One region of the Pseudoduganella sp. OTU4001 genome, then DNA from elsewhere that is predicted to be linked to it. Evidence: predicted binding sites of a transcription regulator. Region 1 holds the regulator's gene; each other region holds the start of a gene.

Evidence for each region. Region 1 encodes sigma-54, which starts transcription at its own class of promoters, with help from an activator protein. Its sites were predicted from a motif close to TGGCANGNAANCTGCTTT; they were not measured.
Region 2: the regulator sigma-54 is predicted to act here: its motif matches at 2,469-2,486, upstream of glnA (type I glutamate--ammonia ligase).
Region 3: the regulator sigma-54 is predicted to act here: its motif matches at 3,781-3,798, upstream of AAHE99_RS08865 (PEP-CTERM sorting domain-containing protein).

What each region holds. Positions count from the first base shown of each region.
Region 1 is NZ_JASATG010000004.1:13,734-19,313, forward strand. It holds gene AAHE99_RS04995 (KdsC family phosphatase) at 1-503, shown strand, start outside; gene lptC (LPS export ABC transporter periplasmic protein LptC) at 507-1,103, shown strand; gene lptA (lipopolysaccharide transport periplasmic protein LptA) at 1,117-1,668, shown strand; gene lptB (LPS export ABC transporter ATP-binding protein) at 1,671-2,426, shown strand; gene AAHE99_RS05015 (RNA polymerase factor sigma-54) at 2,436-3,929, shown strand; gene hpf (ribosome hibernation-promoting factor, HPF/YfiA family) at 3,997-4,356, shown strand; gene AAHE99_RS05025 (enoyl-CoA hydratase/isomerase family protein) at 4,433-5,518, shown strand; gene AAHE99_RS05030 (Lrp/AsnC family transcriptional regulator) at 5,476-5,580, shown strand, end outside.
Region 2 is NZ_JASATG010000002.1:154,906-160,485, forward strand. It holds gene glnL (nitrogen regulation protein NR(II)) at 1-421, opposite strand, end outside; gene AAHE99_RS02650 (DUF4124 domain-containing protein) at 418-906, opposite strand; gene glnA (type I glutamate--ammonia ligase) at 989-2,404, opposite strand; gene AAHE99_RS02660 (rhodanese-like domain-containing protein) at 2,622-3,080, shown strand; gene AAHE99_RS02665 (NHL domain-containing protein) at 3,084-5,228, opposite strand; gene AAHE99_RS02670 (TonB-dependent receptor plug domain-containing protein) at 5,331-5,580, opposite strand, start outside.
Region 3 is NZ_JASATG010000007.1:83,749-89,328, reverse strand. It holds gene AAHE99_RS08885 (RBBP9/YdeN family alpha/beta hydrolase) at 1-169, opposite strand, end outside; gene AAHE99_RS08880 (3-keto-5-aminohexanoate cleavage protein) at 166-1,203, opposite strand; gene AAHE99_RS08875 (YeiH family protein) at 1,336-2,331, shown strand; gene AAHE99_RS08870 (substrate-binding periplasmic protein) at 2,339-3,109, shown strand; gene AAHE99_RS08865 (PEP-CTERM sorting domain-containing protein) at 3,106-3,747, opposite strand; gene AAHE99_RS08860 (alpha/beta hydrolase) at 3,869-4,702, opposite strand; gene lpxO (lipid A hydroxylase LpxO) at 4,709-5,580, opposite strand, start outside.

The DNA.
Region 1 (5,580 bases):
CCGCCAAGGTACGCCTGTTCATCTTCGACGTGGACGGCGTGCTGACCGACGGCAGCCTGACCTACGGCGCCGAAGGCGAAATGGTCAAGACCTTCAACGTGCACGACGGCCTGGGCATCAAGCTGTTGCAGGAAGCCGGCATCAAGACCGCGATCATCAGCGCCCGCCGTACGCCTATCGTGCTGGCGCGCGCCAAAGACCTGGGCATCGAATACGTGCACCAGGGCGGCCACGACAAACTGACCCCGTTCAAGGCCCTGCTGGAACAGCTGGGCATCACCGAGGAGCAGGTTGCCTTCATCGGCGACGACGTGGTGGACCTGCCTATCCTGAGCCGCGTAGGCTTTGCCGTCAGCGTGCCGAACGGCCGCCCGGAAGTGCATGCGCGCGCCCACTGGATCACCGAAGCAGCGGGCGGCCGCGGCGCCGTGCGCGAAGCCTGCGAATTCGTGCTGCGCGCCACCGGCAGCTACGAGCGCGTGATGGCGCAGTTCCTGGTATAAGCCATGCGCAACCAGAGAATCGCCCACCGTTTCCGTCTTTCCATCGGCATGGTCCTGGTGCTGGTGGCGGCGCTCGGCAGCTTCTATTTGCTGGAGCTGATGAACCGCGCCGGCGAGGAAATGCAGGCCGATATGCAAGCCAATGAACCGGACTACATCATCGAGAACTTCTCCTTCGTACGCATGTCGAAGGAAGGCAAGCCAAGCTACATCATCGCCGGCGACAAACTGACCCACCGCCCGATCGACGACTCGTCGGAAATCGACAAGCCGCGCGTGCGCAGCCTGGGCGCCGGCGAGCGGCCGCCGATGGAGATCGTGGCGAAGATGGCGCGCGTGGATGACGCCAACAGCCGCGTCACCCTGAACGGCAGCGTGACCATCGACCGTGCCGCCGCCGAGAATGCGCAGCCAATGCACATGGCGACGGAGAAGCTGGTGATCTTCCCCGATGAAGACCGCATGGAAACCGACCAGCCGGTGAAGATGAAGCTGGGGAATACGACCGCTACCGCCAATAGCATGCGCGCCAACAATGCGACGCGCCAATTGCACCTGGAAGGCGCCGGCACGCTGGTGCTGCCGCCGAAGGCACAATAAACAAGGAATGATTATGAAACGACTTCTGTTGTCGGCAGCTTTGCTGCTGGGAGTTGCAGCCCCGGCCCTGGCCGAGAAGGCCGACTCCTACAAGCCGACCAACATCAGCTACGGCGCGATGGATATCGACGACGTCAAGCAGGTGACCATCATGAGCGGCGGCGTCAAGCTGACTCGCGGCACCCTGACCATGACCGCCGAACGCGCGCTGGTCAAACAGTCGCCGGAAGGCTACCAGCAGGTGACCCTGTACGGCGACGGCAAGAAGGCTACCTTCCGCCAGAAGCGCGACGGCGCCGGCGACCTGTGGGTCGAAGGCGATGCCGACCGCATCGAATACGACGAGCAGGCCGAGCTGGTGAAGATGTTCAACAAGGCCGCCATCCGCCGCCTGGAAGGCGGCAAGCAGAACGACGAAGTGCAGGGCGAATTCATCTCCTACGACAGCCGCAAGGAATTCTTCAGCGTGCGCAACACGGCCACCGGTGAGAGCAAGCCGGGCGGCGGCCGCGGCACCATGGTGATCCAGCCATCGCGCACCGAACCACCGGCGGAGAAGAAGTAAGCATGCAAGCAAATACCTGCGCCGACACCCTGGTGGTGCGCGGCCTTCAGAAATCCTACGGTAAACGCCAGGTTGTCCACGACGTATCGCTGCAAGTCGATTGCGGCGAAGTGGTGGGCCTGCTCGGCCCGAACGGCGCCGGCAAGACCACTTCCTTCTACATGATCGTGGGCCTGGTGGCATCCGACGCCGGCACCATCGATATCGGCGGCAGCGACGTCTCGAGCCTGCCGATCCACAAGCGCGCGCAACTGGGCCTGTCCTACCTGCCGCAGGAAGCTTCGGTATTCCGCAAGCTGACGGTGGAAGAAAATATCCGCGCCGTGCTGGAAATCCAGCAGGTGGACGGCAAGCCGCTGGCCAAGGCGGAAATCGACCAGCGCCTGGAAGCCCTGCTGGCAGACTTGCAGATTGAGAAGCTGCGCGAAAACCAGGCCCTGTCGCTGTCGGGCGGCGAGCGCCGCCGTGTGGAAATCGCACGCGCCCTGGCCACCAACCCGCGCTTCGTGCTGCTGGACGAGCCATTCGCCGGCGTCGACCCGATTGCCGTGATCGAAATCCAACGTATCGTACGTTTCCTGAAGGAGCGCAATATCGGTGTCCTGATCACCGACCATAATGTGCGTGAGACCCTCGGCATTTGCGACCGCGCCTACATCATCAACCAGGGCGCCGTGCTGGCTTCGGGCCGCCCAGATGACATCATCGCCAATGAATCCGTACGCCGGGTCTATCTCGGCGAACACTTCCGCATGTAAGCGAAAGCCATGAAACAAACACTGCAACTGCGAACCTCGCAACACCTGGCGCTGACGCCGCAGCTGCAACAATCCATCCGCCTGCTGCAGCTGTCCACGCTGGAGCTGCACCAGGAGCTGGAACAGCTGCTGAGCGATAACCCGATGCTGGAACGCCTCGACGATCCGCTCGACCACTCGGTACGCCTGCTGGCCGACGGCGCCATCAGCCAGGGCTCCGGCAACGACAGCGTCGCCACGCCCGAAGCTGCCCAGGCCACCGATGGCGGCGAAGCCGGCGCCAGCGCCGGCAGCGAAGGCGAAGGCTATGAAGGCGGCGAGGGCGAGGGCGCTGCCAACGGCAGCGACGATACCGACTGGAGCGCCAGCGCCGGCAGCAAATCCGCCGACGACGAAGACAGCCGCCCGCAGCTGGAAGCCTCCGGCTGCACCCTGCGCGAGCACCTGCTGGAACAGATGCGCGTGACCTTGCAGGAGCCGCGCGACCGCGCCCTGATGGAAATGATCATCGACGCGCTGGACGACAACGGCTACCTGGAAGAGCAGCTGGAAGAAATCCTGGAACGCCTGCCGCCCGAGCTGGAAATCGAGCTGGACGACCTGCGCTGCACCCTGGTGCTGCTGCAAAGCTTCGACCCGCCCGGCGTCGGCGCCCGCAACGCCTCCGAATGCCTGGCGCTGCAGATCAAGCGCATGCCCTGCGTGCCGCTGGTGACGCGCCGCATGGCCCTGACCATCGTCGAGAAGCACCTGGCCTGGTTCGCCCAGCGCGAATTCACCAAGTTGAAGAAAACGCTCGATTGCGACGACGAAGACCTGCGTGAAGCGCAAGCCGTGATCCGCCAATGCAACCCCCATCCGGGCGCCGAATTTGCGTCAGGCGAGTCAGACTATGTAGTGCCGGACGTGATCGTGAAGAAGGGCCGCGGCGGCTGGGTCGTCACGCTGAATAACGACGTGGTGCCGCGCCTGCGCGTGAATGCCCTGTATGCGAACCTGCTCAAGCAAGGCAAGAGCGAATCGCAGATGAATGGCCAGCTGCAAGAGGCCAAATGGCTGATCAAAAATATGCGCCAGCGCTTCGACACCATCCTGCGCGTGGCGGAAGCGATAGTAGAAAGACAAAAGAACTTTTTCAGCCACGGTGCGGTTGCCATGAGACCCCTTGTGTTGCGTGAAATAGCTGATACACTGGGACTACACGAGAGCACTATTTCCCGTGTTACAACTCAAAAATATATGCTCACCCCGCATGGCATGTTTGAGTTGAAATATTTCTTTGGCAGCCACGTCGCGACCGAAGCTGGGGGTGAAGCTTCATCGACTGCGATACGGGCGCTGATCGTGCAATTGACAGGAGCAGAAGACCCCAAGAATCCTTTATCCGACAGTAAGATTGCGGACATGCTGGGAGAACAAGGCATGGTAATTGCGCGACGGACTGTTGCCAAATATCGAGAAGCGTTGAAAATTCCTCCGGTAAGCCTCCGTAAATCTTTGTAGTGCATGGGTTCCTCTGTGCGCTTCGGCGCGCACGAACTCGAGAGCGACATCATCTTTAGGAGTGTGTATGAATCTCACCATCAGTGGACATCATGTCGAAGTGACCCCGGCTATTCGCGAGTACGTGCAAAACAAGCTGGAACGAGTCAAGCGCCATTTCGATCAAGTAATCGATATTGCTGTCATCCTGACTGTAGATAACCTCACCGAGAAAGAGAAACGCCAGAAAGCAGAAATCAACCTGCGCATGTCTGGCAAAACTGTTTACGTCGAAAGCCTGTCGCAGGACCTCTACGCCGCCATCGACACCCTGATTGATAAACTGGATCGCCAGGTCATGAAATACAAAGACCGTGTGCAGAACCACAATCACGCGGCCATCAAGCACTTCCCGGACACGTACGAAGCACCACCCTCCGCCATGTAAAGGACTGGCAGAGTAGGCACACCAAAGGGCGCATCTGGCGCCCTTTTTTGCGCCCAGTGTGCGTTAAAATATTTGCATGAGCGAACACGTCCAAACCCAAATCACCAACGGCACCGGCATCATCACGCTGGACCGCCCGAAAGCCCTCAATTCCCTGTCCCTCGACATGGTGCGCGCGATGACGCAGGCGCTGCTGGCCTGGCGCGAAGACGCCAGCGTCGCCGCCGTGGTGGTGCGCAGCACCAGCGAACGCGCCCTGTGCGCCGGCGGCGACATCCGCTTCTTCCACGACGTAGGCCGCGCCAGCACCCAAGGCGGCAGCGCACTGCTGGAAGACTTCTTCACCGAAGAATACGCACTGAACCACCTGATCCACTTCTACCCTAAGCCATATGTGGCCTTGATGGATGGCGTGGTGATGGGCGGCGGCATGGGCATCGCCCAGGGCGGCCCGGATTGCGGTGTCCGCATCGTCACCGGCCGCACCAAGATGGCCATGCCCGAAGTGAATATCGGCCTGTTCCCCGATGTCGGCGGCAGCCACTTCCTGTCGCACGCACCGGGCCAGCTCGGCATGTGGCTGGGCCTGACCGGCCTGACCGTCGGCGCCGCCGACGCGCTCTACCTCGACCTGGCCGACTACTTCGTGCCCGAGACCGAGCTGGCCGGCCTCGCCGCGCTGCTGGAAAGCACGCCGGGCAAATCGCTGCGCGACGCAATTGCCGTCTTCGCCGGTCCGCACAATGCCTATGCCGGCGACAGCGAACTGGAAAAGCAGCGCGCACTGATCGACCAGCACTTCGGCGCCGGCTCCGTGCCCGCCATCATGGACTCGCTGCGCGGCGACAGCAGCCCCTTCGCGCAGAAGTCCCTGAAAGCGATGGAGCTGCGTTCCCCGCTGATGATGTGCGTGACCCACGAGCTGTTGAAGCGCGGCGCCACGCTGGGCGTCGCCGACTGCCTGCGCATGGAGCGCAACCTGGTGCGCCGCAACTTCGAACACGGCGAGATTTTCGAAGGCGTACGCGCGCTGGTGATCGACAAGGACAACCAGCCGAAATGGAATCCCGCCACGCTGGCCGAAGTCACGCCCGAGATGGTGGAACGCTTCTTCGAACCATGCTGGCCAGCCTGGGCGCACCCGCTGCGCCACCTCGCATGAGGGAGCTGGACCGGATCGACCGCGGCATCCTCAACGTCCTGCAAGAAGATGCCAGCACGCCC
Region 2 (5,580 bases), on a different contig from region 1:
TCAGCTCCTTGTTGACCTGGCTTTGGTCCAGCAGGCGCTCCTCGCGGTCCTGCTTCATTTGCTGCACGATCTCGCGCAGCTCGATCAGCACCGCGCCATCCGGCTGGTCGAGCGCGCTGGCGATGATGTGCACATGCAGCGCTTCGCGCCCGGCGCGCTCCAGCACCAGCTCCTGGCGCACGTCGGAGAATTTGTGGTCGCGCGCCTGCGTGACGATGTGCTCCAGTTCCAGCGGCTGCGCGAACAGGCCGCCCAGCTGCTGGCGCGCCAGTGCTTTCAGCGACGATTCCAGCAGGTTCTCGCCGGCTGCATTGATGTATACGATATGCCCGCCGCGGTCCACGACGACCACGGCCGATGCCAGCAGGTCCAGCCCTGCCAGGTCAGCGGGCCGGAAGCTGGCAGTGCTGTCTGGGGTCATTTGATATTGCTAAGCTCGCGCTTCAGCGCTTCCACGTTCTGTTCTGCACGCGCAATGCTGTCCTTCAGGCCAGCCACGCGCTCCTGGTATTTGGCGGCGTTGCGCTCGTCGGCACGGCGTTCAGGCTCGCCGTTGTTGAACTCCTTGCGCAAATCCGCCAGCTTACGGTTTTCGGTGTTGAGTTCGTCGGTCAGGATGGCGCGGCGGTCGGCGTCGCGCGCCTTTTGCTCGGCGCTGTCGACGCGCGGGAAATTGGACGGCGCCACCGCCGGTGCGGCGGACGGTGCGGCGCTGCGGCGCGCGGCGCCGGCCGGCGCGGGAATCGAGGCGCCTGGCAGGTCCAGCGGCTTGCAGTGCGATCCCTTGCGGGTATCGGTCAACTCCTTGCGGCCTTCGGCATTCACGCAGAGGTAAATTTGCTGCGCCTGCGCTGCGCCACTCACGGCCAGCAACGCCAGCCCAGATACGAGAGTGCGAGTGTTCATGCCCCGACTATACAACATCCGAAAAAAAACGCGAGGGAAGCTGGGCTTACCTCGCGTTTTGCTTGTTCAGCAAAGTTGCCGATTACAGGGAGTAGTACATGTCGAACTCAACCGGGTGGGTGGTCTGGCGCATGCGGGTGACTTCGGTCATCTTCAGTTCGATGTAGGCATCGATCATCGAATCGGTGAACACGCCGCCGCGGGTCAGGAACTCACGGTCTTTGTTCAGTGCGTCCAGGGCTTCTTCCAGCGATGCGCACACGGTTGGGATCAGTGCATCTTCTTCCGGTGGCAGGTGGTACAGGTCTTTGGACGCTGCTTCGCCTGGGTGGATCTTGTTCTGCACGCCGTCCAGGCCGGCCATCATCAGTGCAGCGAAGCACAGGTATGGGTTGGCCAGTGGATCCGGGAAGCGCGCTTCCACGCGGCGGCCTTTTGGATTGGCCACGTGCGGGATACGGATCGAAGCGGAACGGTTACGGGCCGAGTAAGCCAGCTTCACTGGAGCTTCGTAGCCTGGCACCAGGCGCTTGTACGAGTTGGTGCCTGGGTTGGTGATCGCGTTCAGCGCTTTGGCGTGCTTGATGATGCCGCCGATGTAGTACAGCGCGAAGTCGGACAGGCCGGCATAGCCGTCGCCTGCGAACAGGTTTTTGCCGTCTTTCCAGATCGACTGGTGCACGTGCATGCCGGAGCCGTTGTCGCCCACCACTGGCTTAGGCATGAAGGTAGCGGTCTTGCCGTAGGAGTGAGCCACGTTCCAGACGATGTATTTCAGGTTCTGGGTCCAGTCGGCGCGCTCAACCAGGGTCGAGAACTTGGTGCCGATTTCGTTCTGGCCAGCGCCAGCCACCTCGTGGTGGTGCACTTCGACCGGGATGCCCATCTGTTCCAGGATCAGGCACATTTCGGAACGCATGTCCTGGAAGGAATCGACTGGAGGCACTGGGAAGTAGCCGCCTTTCACGGTTGGACGGTGGCCGGAGTTGCCGCCTTCGATGTCCTTGTCGGTCGACCAGGAAGCTTCGTCGGAGTCGATCTTGACCATGCAGCCGGACATGTCGATGCGCCACTTGACGGAGTCGAAGATGAAGAATTCTGGCTCTGGGCCGAAGTAGGCGGTATCGCCCAGGCCGGAGGACTTCAGGTAGGCTTCAGCGCGCTTGGCGATGGAGCGTGGGTCGCGGTCGTAGCCCTTGCCGTCCGACGGTTCGATCACGTCGCACTGCATGAAGAGGGTGGTCTCTTCCATGAACGGGTCGATGTTGGCAGTCGCTGGGTCTGGCAGCAGGATCATGTCCGAAGCTTCGATGCCTTTCCAGCCGGCAATCGAGGAACCGTCGAAGGCGTGGCCCGATTCGAACTTGTCCATATCGAAAGCGGAAACTGGCACGGTTACGTGCTGTTCCTTACCACGGGTATCGGCGAAACGGAAGTCCACGAACTTGACTTCGTGATCTGCTACCATCTTCAGAACGTCTGCGGCGGTCATTGCCATTGCATATCTCCTAAGTGAAAAAAGCGCCGCTACCTCTTGGGCGCGGCCAACGCTGGTGGTACATTAAGCAGGATTCATGCCAGCAAATTCCCGGCAAGCAGTGCAGAAAATGCGCACCATGCGAGTGCGTTTTCCGATTATCGCACCAATCTGGTGCATAGTCGCACCGATTAATGCAAATGCATCGTTGTGGTGCAGTCATCATAAAGGAAAAACCATGAGTTCCAGTGAGATTCTCGACCGTGCACGCAAACGCGACACTTCCCTGCCCTATGCCGGTGCGGTGACCCCGCAAGAAGCCTATGAACTGCTGAAAAGTGACCCGCATGTGCGCCTGGTGGACGTGCGCACGAATGCCGAACGCGACTGGGTAGGACGGGTGTCTTTGCCGGCCGAGCAGCAGGCGGCGGTGCAGTGGAATCTCTACCCGGGCGGCACGCCGAACCCGGACTTCCAGGGCCAGCTGGCCGCTGCCGTACCGGGCAAGGACACCGTGATCGTGTTCCTGTGCCGCTCCGGCGTACGCTCGCGCCACGCCGCCAAGGCCGCCACCGAAGCCGGCTACACCCAGTGCTTCGATATCCTGGAAGGCTTTGAGGGAGATAAGGACGCCGACGGCCATCGCAAGACCGTCAGCGGCTGGTGCAAGGCCGGCCTGCCATGGGCCGGCGCCTGATCCTTATTGCGTGATGCGCAGGATGGCTTGCTCGCTGGCGATATAGAGCACGCCGTCCTTGTCGACTGCCATGGCCTGGATTTGCGCCAGGCTGCCCGGCAGCGGTCCCAGCTCAACACCATATGAGCCTGCCTTGCCGAGGATGATGCTCGAGCTGCCGTCCGGCTTGACCTTGCGCACCACGACCGAGGTACCGCCGCTGCCCTCCGCCACATACACATTGCCATCCCTGTCCACCGCGATCGCGACGGGCACCGCATCGATTCCCCCATAGCCGTAGAACAGCAGTACCGTACGCGTGCCATCCGGCGCCAGGCGGACAAGATCCTGCCCGAACTTTGCCGTGTTCGCTTCAAGCACATGGCTGTTGCCGCGCGCATCGACCGAGTCGAGCAGGTAGCTGGTCTGCTGCACCGTGCTCACCACACCGGCTGGCGTCAGCTTGCGGAGCACCGATTGCATATGGCTGGCATTGGGCAGCCGCACCGCATCGTACAGATACAGATTGCCGGCGGTATCGAACTGCGCGTGGGCTACGGAATTGAAGCGCGCCTCGGCAGCACTGCCGTCAGCCACGCGCATATCGCCCTCCTTGCCCGCCAGCCAGGTCAGCGAACCATCCGCGTTCACCCGGCTGATGGCGCCACCGGAAAACGCCACCATGCTGCCGCCGAAGTTTGCCCCAGCCAGGAAGTATCGGATTGGGCTGCCAGCGGGCGTTACCGTCGCCAGGCCGGCCGGCTTGACCGATCCGTCCTTGCCGACTTTGTACACTACGTCGCCGAGCGCCAGTACCTCGCCCTTGCTGTCGATCGCGAGCCCACGCACAAAATTCAATGGCGGGGACACCAGCGAACCATTCACCACATCGTACTCGGCGGCTTTGCCTGAGACTGTGCTCACCGTGCCATCTGGCGTGATCTTGCGCAGCACCTCGCTGCAGGCAGCGAACAGGTTGCCGGCTTTGTCGAGCGCCAGGCCCGCCAGGCCATCGAGACAGGCCTGGTTGCCTTTGCCGTCCGCCGCTTTGCATGGCCCGGTCTTGCCCGCCAGCGTAGTCACGACGCCAGCCGCAGTCACCTTGCGGATCAAGCCACTGTCAGACACGTACACAGTGCCATCCGCGTCTGCCGCCACGCCACTGATTGAGCCGAAGCGGGCCGCGCTACCGCTACCGTCCACAGGCGTGGCCAAGGCGCCGGCCGGCTGTTCGACGCCCGCCAGCACGCTCACCGTGCCGTTCGGTGCAATGCGGCGCAGCACAGTGGCCGTCGCCACCAGTACGTTGCCAGCACCATCAACGCTGATATAGCGATCCACATCGACCCCGGTCGCCAAGGTTGTGGTTGCGCCCGATGGCGCGATCTTGCGCACGCTGCGGTAGTACAGGTCGGTGACATACAGGTTGCCGACCTTGTCGAAGGCCAGCGCACCCGGATCGCCGAAGCGCGCCGCAGTACCCATGCCGTCCGCGTTGCCCAACTGGTCGGCGACGCCGGCCACAAAGCTCTCCACACCAGCTGGCGTGGTCTTGCGCACCGAACGGCCGAACAGGTCGTAACGGTTGCCGTCGGCGTCGATTGCCAGCGTGCGCCCGTCAATCACCAAACCCGGCGCGGTGGCCAGCGTGGCTGTGCCATCGGTGCCCATGGTCGCGGTGCGCATGCGGCCATTGTCCGGCAGGTAGACCACGCCGTTCGGTGCAACCGCGACCGCGCGCGCGAAGAACAGGCGGCCCGGCTTGCCGTCCAGGTTGCCCTGCCCGCCCAGCGCGCCGGCGAACAGCGTAATGCCCGGCGCGGCCTTGACGGTCAGGATAGCCGGGGTGCTGGCCAGCGTGCTGATGCCGCTCTTGACGATCACGGTCCAGCTGCTGCCGTTGTCGGCCAGCTGCGGCGTGAAGGTGTAGCTGGCGGCAGTGGCGCCGGCGACGTCGGCGCCGTTGCGCTGCCATTGGTAAGTGAGGCCGCTGCCACTGGCGGCAACGGTGAAGGTGACGCTCTGCCCTGCCGTCACGGATTGCGCGGCGGGCTGGCTGGTGATGGCCGCCGGTGCCGGCGGGACAGGAGTACTGCTGCTACCACCGCCGCCGCAAGCGCTGAGCGCGATGGCCGCCAACAGACTGGCCAGGTAAGTCGAAATGCGCACTTCAATTCCTTGTTAAGTCTGCGGAATTGCAATGTTACATCATTACTTATTTTGCAATGTTACTTTCAAGTAAAAAGCCCCGCCGTAGCGGGGCCTCCAGTCTTACAGCGTGTAGTTCAAGCGCGCGTAGACGAAGCGGCCGGAACGTCCGAACGGCGAGTAGTTCGAGAACGGCGCGTTGCCGGTGCTGTTCAGGGCAGCCGGATAGGCATCCGGATACTGGTCGAACAGGTTCTCGGCACCCACGGCTGCCGTCAGGCGTTCGGTGATCTTGTAGCGGCCTTCGATATCGACCAGGGTCTTCGGCGTCATCCAATGGTCCAGCGCAGCGGTGGTGCCAGGCTGCAGCACC
Region 3 (5,580 bases), on a different contig from region 1:
GTTCGATGGCCTGCAGGCGCGCCCCGCAATCGAGGTCGCCGCGCCCCATCGGCGCCACCGCGCGCACCTTGCGCCCCTGCGATGCCAGGCGCGCTTCCAGGATGGTCTGCCAGTGGCCCGGCACATGGTCGCGCAGGCCCGGCACAATCAGGACGGTATAGCCGCTCATGCCGCGCGCACCTTGCGGTTCGGCGCAAAGCCGTTGCGCGCCAGGGTTTCGTCGGCATCCTTGTAGAACTCGCCGATGCGGTAGATGCGCTTGGCTTCATCGCCATCGGCAACGCCGCGGCCGAATTCCTCGGAAATGCGCACCAGCTGCTCGATCTGGCGCACGCTGGACATCTTCTCCTTGCGGTCCTGGGTCCAGATATTGTCCTCGATACCGCAGCGCACATGCAGGCCCATGGCGATCGCCATCATGTTCACCGGCAGCACGTTGAGCATGGACGACTCCAAGGTCAGCACCGAGCCGTCCGGGCAGGCGCGCACGAAGTTGGCCAGGTTGTAGATGTTCGGCGCATCGAAGCCGCCGCCGATCGCCACCCAGGTCAGGATCAGCGGCACATTGCAGGCGCCGCGGCGCATCATGCGCTCGATGGTTTCCAGCTGGGTGATATTGGCCAGCTGGAAGTGCGACTGGATGCCGTTGGCCGACAGGCGCTTGATGTGCTCTTCCAGCCAGCCCGGGCCGGCCGGGATGGTCATTTCGCGATAGGCGTGATACATGGCCGGCTCGCCGATCGAGGTGCCGCGCAGGTCGGCCTCGCACATCTGCTCGACGATATTCATCTGGTTGGTGTTGACCGCCACCGTCACCTGGTCCGGACGCGGGGTCAGCTCGGCCAGCATGTGGCGCGTGTCGTCGCTCAGCCACTTGGCCACTTCGCCCTCGCCTTCCGGCGCGAAGGAAATCGAGCCGCCCACCTGCAGCACCATCTTCGGCACCGCAGTGCGCAGGCGGTCCAGCAGTTCGTTGAACATCGACAGGCGCTTGGAGCCGTGGCCGTCCAGCTCACGCACATGCAGGTGCAGCACGGTGGCGCCGGCGTTGTAGCAGTCCACCGCCTTTTGCACGTGCTCCTGCATGGTCACCGGAATATCCCCCGGGAAGTCGGCCGGCATCCACTCCGGGCCGTAAGGGGCGCAGGTAATGACCAGCTTTTCCTGGTTTTCTGGGTGGAGCGAGCCGTCGAGGAAGTTCATGGTAGGTCCTTTTGCGATTGATGTTGATCACATCCTCGACCGATTCCGGCTGCTTTACCCCCCCACCAGCGAGGGGGGCGGGGGGCCGCGCCGCCACGCAGAATGGGCGCATCCAACCTGCGGAGTGCCGCCATGAAGGCAATCAACCTGTATTTCCCCGGCCTGTGCGTCAGCGCCATCATTGCCGCCGCGGCAACCTTCCTGTCCGACCATTACGGCGCCTCGGCCATGCTGTTTGCCCTGCTGCTGGGCATGGCGGTGAATTTCCTGTCGCAGGAAGGCCGCTGCGTGGCCGGCCTGGAGCTGTGCGCCAAGGGCGTGCTGCGCACCGGCGTGGCGCTGTTGGGAATGCGCATCACGTTCGGCCAGGTGGCGGAGCTGGGCGCCTTTACCGTGCTGCTGGTGGTGGGCGCCGTGGTGGCCACCATCTGCTTTGGCCTGCTGGGCGCGCGCCTGCTGGGCTTCAAGACCGCGTTCGGCATGCTGAGCGGCGGCGCCACCGCGATCTGCGGCGCTTCCGCAGCACTGGCGATTTCCGCCAGTTTCCCCGACCAGCCGATGCGCGAGCGCGCCACCATCTTCACCGTGATCGGCGTGTCGCTGCTGTCCACCGTCTGCATGATCGCCTACCCGCCGCTGGTGACAGCGCTCGGCCTCACGCCGCAGCAGGCCGGCATTTTCCTGGGCGGCACCATCCATGACGTGGCGCAGGTGGTGGGCGCGGGCTACAGCCTGTCCACCACCACCGGCGACACCGCCACCGTGGTCAAGCTGCTGCGCGTGGCCATGCTGCTGCCGGTGATCTTCGCCATCTCGATGGCGCTGCGCGTGCGCCGCAGCACCGGCGACGCTGGCGCCAAGGTCCCCATGCTGCCCTGGTTCGCAGTGGCCTTTGCGGTGCTGGTGGCGATCAACAGCACCGGCGTGATCCCGCACGCGGTGCAGGACGGCGCCAACAGCCTGGCGCGCTGGTGCCTGGTGGCTTCGATCGCCGCCATCGGCGTGCGCACCCGGCTGCAGGAAATCATAACCGTCGGCATCAAGCCCGTGCTGCTGATGCTGGCCGAAACCGCCTTCCTGGCGGCGCTTGTACTGGTTGCATTGAAGTGGGGCGGCGCGATGGTATGATCGGCTGATGCGACGCCCCATCCTGCTCCTGGCGCTTTGCAGCGCCGTCGGCGCCGCACCTGCCGCTGCCATCACGATCAAAGCCTATAACAGCTACGGCGGTGCGCCCTATGTGGAGGGCAGGCGCGGCCTGGCGCCCGAGCTGGTGGCTTACGTCAACCGCAAGCTGGGCGGACGGCATACGCTGGAACTGGTGTCGCTGCCGCGCCGCGACCTGAACCAGCTGATGGAGGCGCCGGGCGGCTTCCATGGCGTGGCGCTATTCCTGGCGCCGGTCTTCATCGGCGACGTGCCGCAAAAGCGCTTCCACTGGAGCCCGCCCTTCCTGGACGACAGCAATGTGGTGGTGTCGCGCGTGGAGAATCCCGTACGCTATGAGGGGCCGGCTTCGCTGGTGGGCTTCCGCTTTGCCGGCATCTACGGCAACCGCTATCCCGGCATCGACGAATACGTAGGCAAAGGCATCGCGCGCAGCAATGCAGCCGACGCCATCACCAACCTGCGCCGGCTGTCGAAAGGCGAGGCGGATTTCACCGTGATGCCGCTGAGTTCATTCCGCTACCTGAAGCGGCAGATGGATAAGGAAAAGCTGCCCGTGGGGCAGCTGCATGTGGGGGACAAGCCGTTCAACCAGTTCGGCCGCCACTTCGTGCTGGGCAAGGGCGAGCCGGAACTGGCGCAGGAACTGGACAGGATTGCGGCCGCCATGCCGTGCGACCGCGAGTGGCGCCGCATCGCGCAGCGCTATCACTTCACGCTGGCGGAGGGCTGCCGTTAAGCGCGGTGGCGGTTGCGGCGCAGCGCGCCCAGCGCCAGCAGGCCAAGGCCGAACAGGGCGGCGCCGGCAGGTTCCGGCACTTCATTGGCGGCCGGCTGGATAGCGCCGTTGACCACTTGCGTAGCGCCAAACGGCACGTTGATCATTTCGGCGGCGTCGACGCCGAACGCCACACTGCCCCAGTACAGCGCAATGGTGCCGGTGCCAAGAGGGTTCAGCAGGGGCGTGCCGTCCCAGGACAGGGTGACTTGCTCACCGCTGCCGAACAGGCTGGTCAGCTCCGAGCGCATCTCCATCGAGGTGAAGTTCACGGCCAGGCCCCAGTCGCCCCAGCCGCCGGTCCAGCCTTCGCCCAGGCCGCCCGAGCCGACAAAGGGGTCGCCGCTAAGCGAGCTGGCGACCAGGGCGTTGCCGGCGCCGGCCCACAGGTTGCCGGTGTAAAGCAGGTTGAGGTGGGCCGGACCAGGGTCCAGCGTCGTCGATCCATCGACTTGCGGCACAGCTGTCGGCATCTGGCCGGTCAGCGAGAAAGTGACCGAGCTCTCGGTGAATTTATGCACGGTGAAAATCAGGCCGGCATGGGCGGATTGGCTTACTGCGAGCAGTGCGGTGGCGAGGACCAGCAACAGCTTTTTCATACTTTCTCCAAGATAATTCAAGTTGCCGATAAATAAGCAAAAATCGAGCCATGCAATTTAAGTTGCTGATTTTAAACGATGCATGGATTGCACTGTAAAGAAATCCGACATTTTGTGCGTTTCAGCGCGCGCCCAGGCTGTCGAGGAAGGTTTGCACGGCGCCGGTATAGGCCGGGTCGGCGCCCAGCTGCAGGTTGATGTCGCGGTGGCTTTTGGCCTGCTCCAGCACCTCGGCGCGGACGCCGGCCGCTTGCGCGCGGGCGGCAAAAGCGTGTGCCTGGCGGCAGGCGCGCTCGCGCTGGCTGGAGCACACCAGCAGGAAAGGCTGTGCGCCGGGCTGCAGCGCGTGCTGCGGCGAGACCTGGCGCCAGAAAGCGGGATCGCGGCCGAAGGCAGCGTCGTACAGCGGCAGGTGGCGCTGCTGCATGATGTCCGGCACGTCCAGCGCACCGCTATCGAGGGCGACCACTCCCAGCCAGCTGGCGCCCGGCGCCAGCGACGGATTGGCCGCCAGCAGCGCCACCAGGTGCGCGCCGGCCGAATGCCCCATCAGCACAAAGCGGCGCGGGTCGGCGCCCCAGCCGGCTGCACGCGATTGGGCCGCGGCCAGCGCCAGCGCCACGTCGCGCGCCTGCTGCAAGGGATCGGCATCGGGCAGCATGCGGTAATCGATCGAGATGAAGACGTAGCCACGCGCGGTGAAATACGGCGCCTTGTTCTGCACCACCGCCGTTTCGGTTTTGCTGCCGATGCGCCAGCCGCCGCCATGCACCATGAAGATGACCGGCGCGCCGGGCGCCGCCTGGGCCGGCAGGTAGACATCGAAACGCTGGCGCGCATCGCTGCCGTACGGGATGTCGCGCTGCACGCCGGCCGGCGGCGCGGCCGCAACGGCGCCGCAAAAAACAACGGCGCCAAGGCCGAGAGCCAGGGCGCCGTGCAGGAATCGCAGCATGCCGGATTAGATGTAGAAGATCGCCGCAGCCAGGCCGATGATCAAGCCAAACTTGGTGATCTTGTAGACGGTCTTGTTCCAGGCCTTGAAAGCGCGGCGGTATTTGCCGGCATAGAAGGACACGCGGAACAGCTTGGACACCAGGCCAACCTGGTCGCCCTGCTCGTTGGGCGAGGCGGCGGCGGTCATCATGGTGCGGCCGAGGAAGCGGTTGACCGCCTGCGCCCAGCCAAAGCGCATCGGGCGCTCGACGTCGCAGAACAGGATGATGCGGTCGCTCTCGCTGCCGTTGATGGCCCAGTGGATATAGGTTTCGTCGAAGATCACGCCCTGGCCGTCGCGCCAGGAATGGCGCTCGCCGTCAACGTCGATGAAGCAGCGGTCATCGTTCGGCGTGGCCAGGCCCAGGTGGTAGCGCAGCGAACCGGCGAACGGGTCGCGGTGCGGATTGAGCTTGCCGCCCGGCGGCAGCTCGGCAAACATGGCGGCCTTCACCGACGGGATGGCGGCCAGCAGCGCGTAGGTCTGCGGGCACAGTTCCTGCGCCGATGGATGGCTGGCGTTGTACCATTTCAGGTAGAAGCGCTTCCAGCCGTTTTTGAAGAAGGAATTGAAGCCGGCATCGTCGTTTTTCTCCGACGCCTTGATCTTTTGCAGGCGCAGCAGGTTTTCCGCCTCGGCGCGGATCACTTCCCAGTTATCCTCCAGCGGCTTGAGCTCCTTGAACGTGTCGACCGGCAGGTAAGGGGTGGACGGCACGCGCGAGAACCAGTGCATGAAAATATTGATCGGGGCCATGAACGACGAGTGGTCGAACAGCTGGCGGCCGATCGGCAGGCGCACCTTGCCACGGAAGTGAATGTGCAGCACGGACAAGA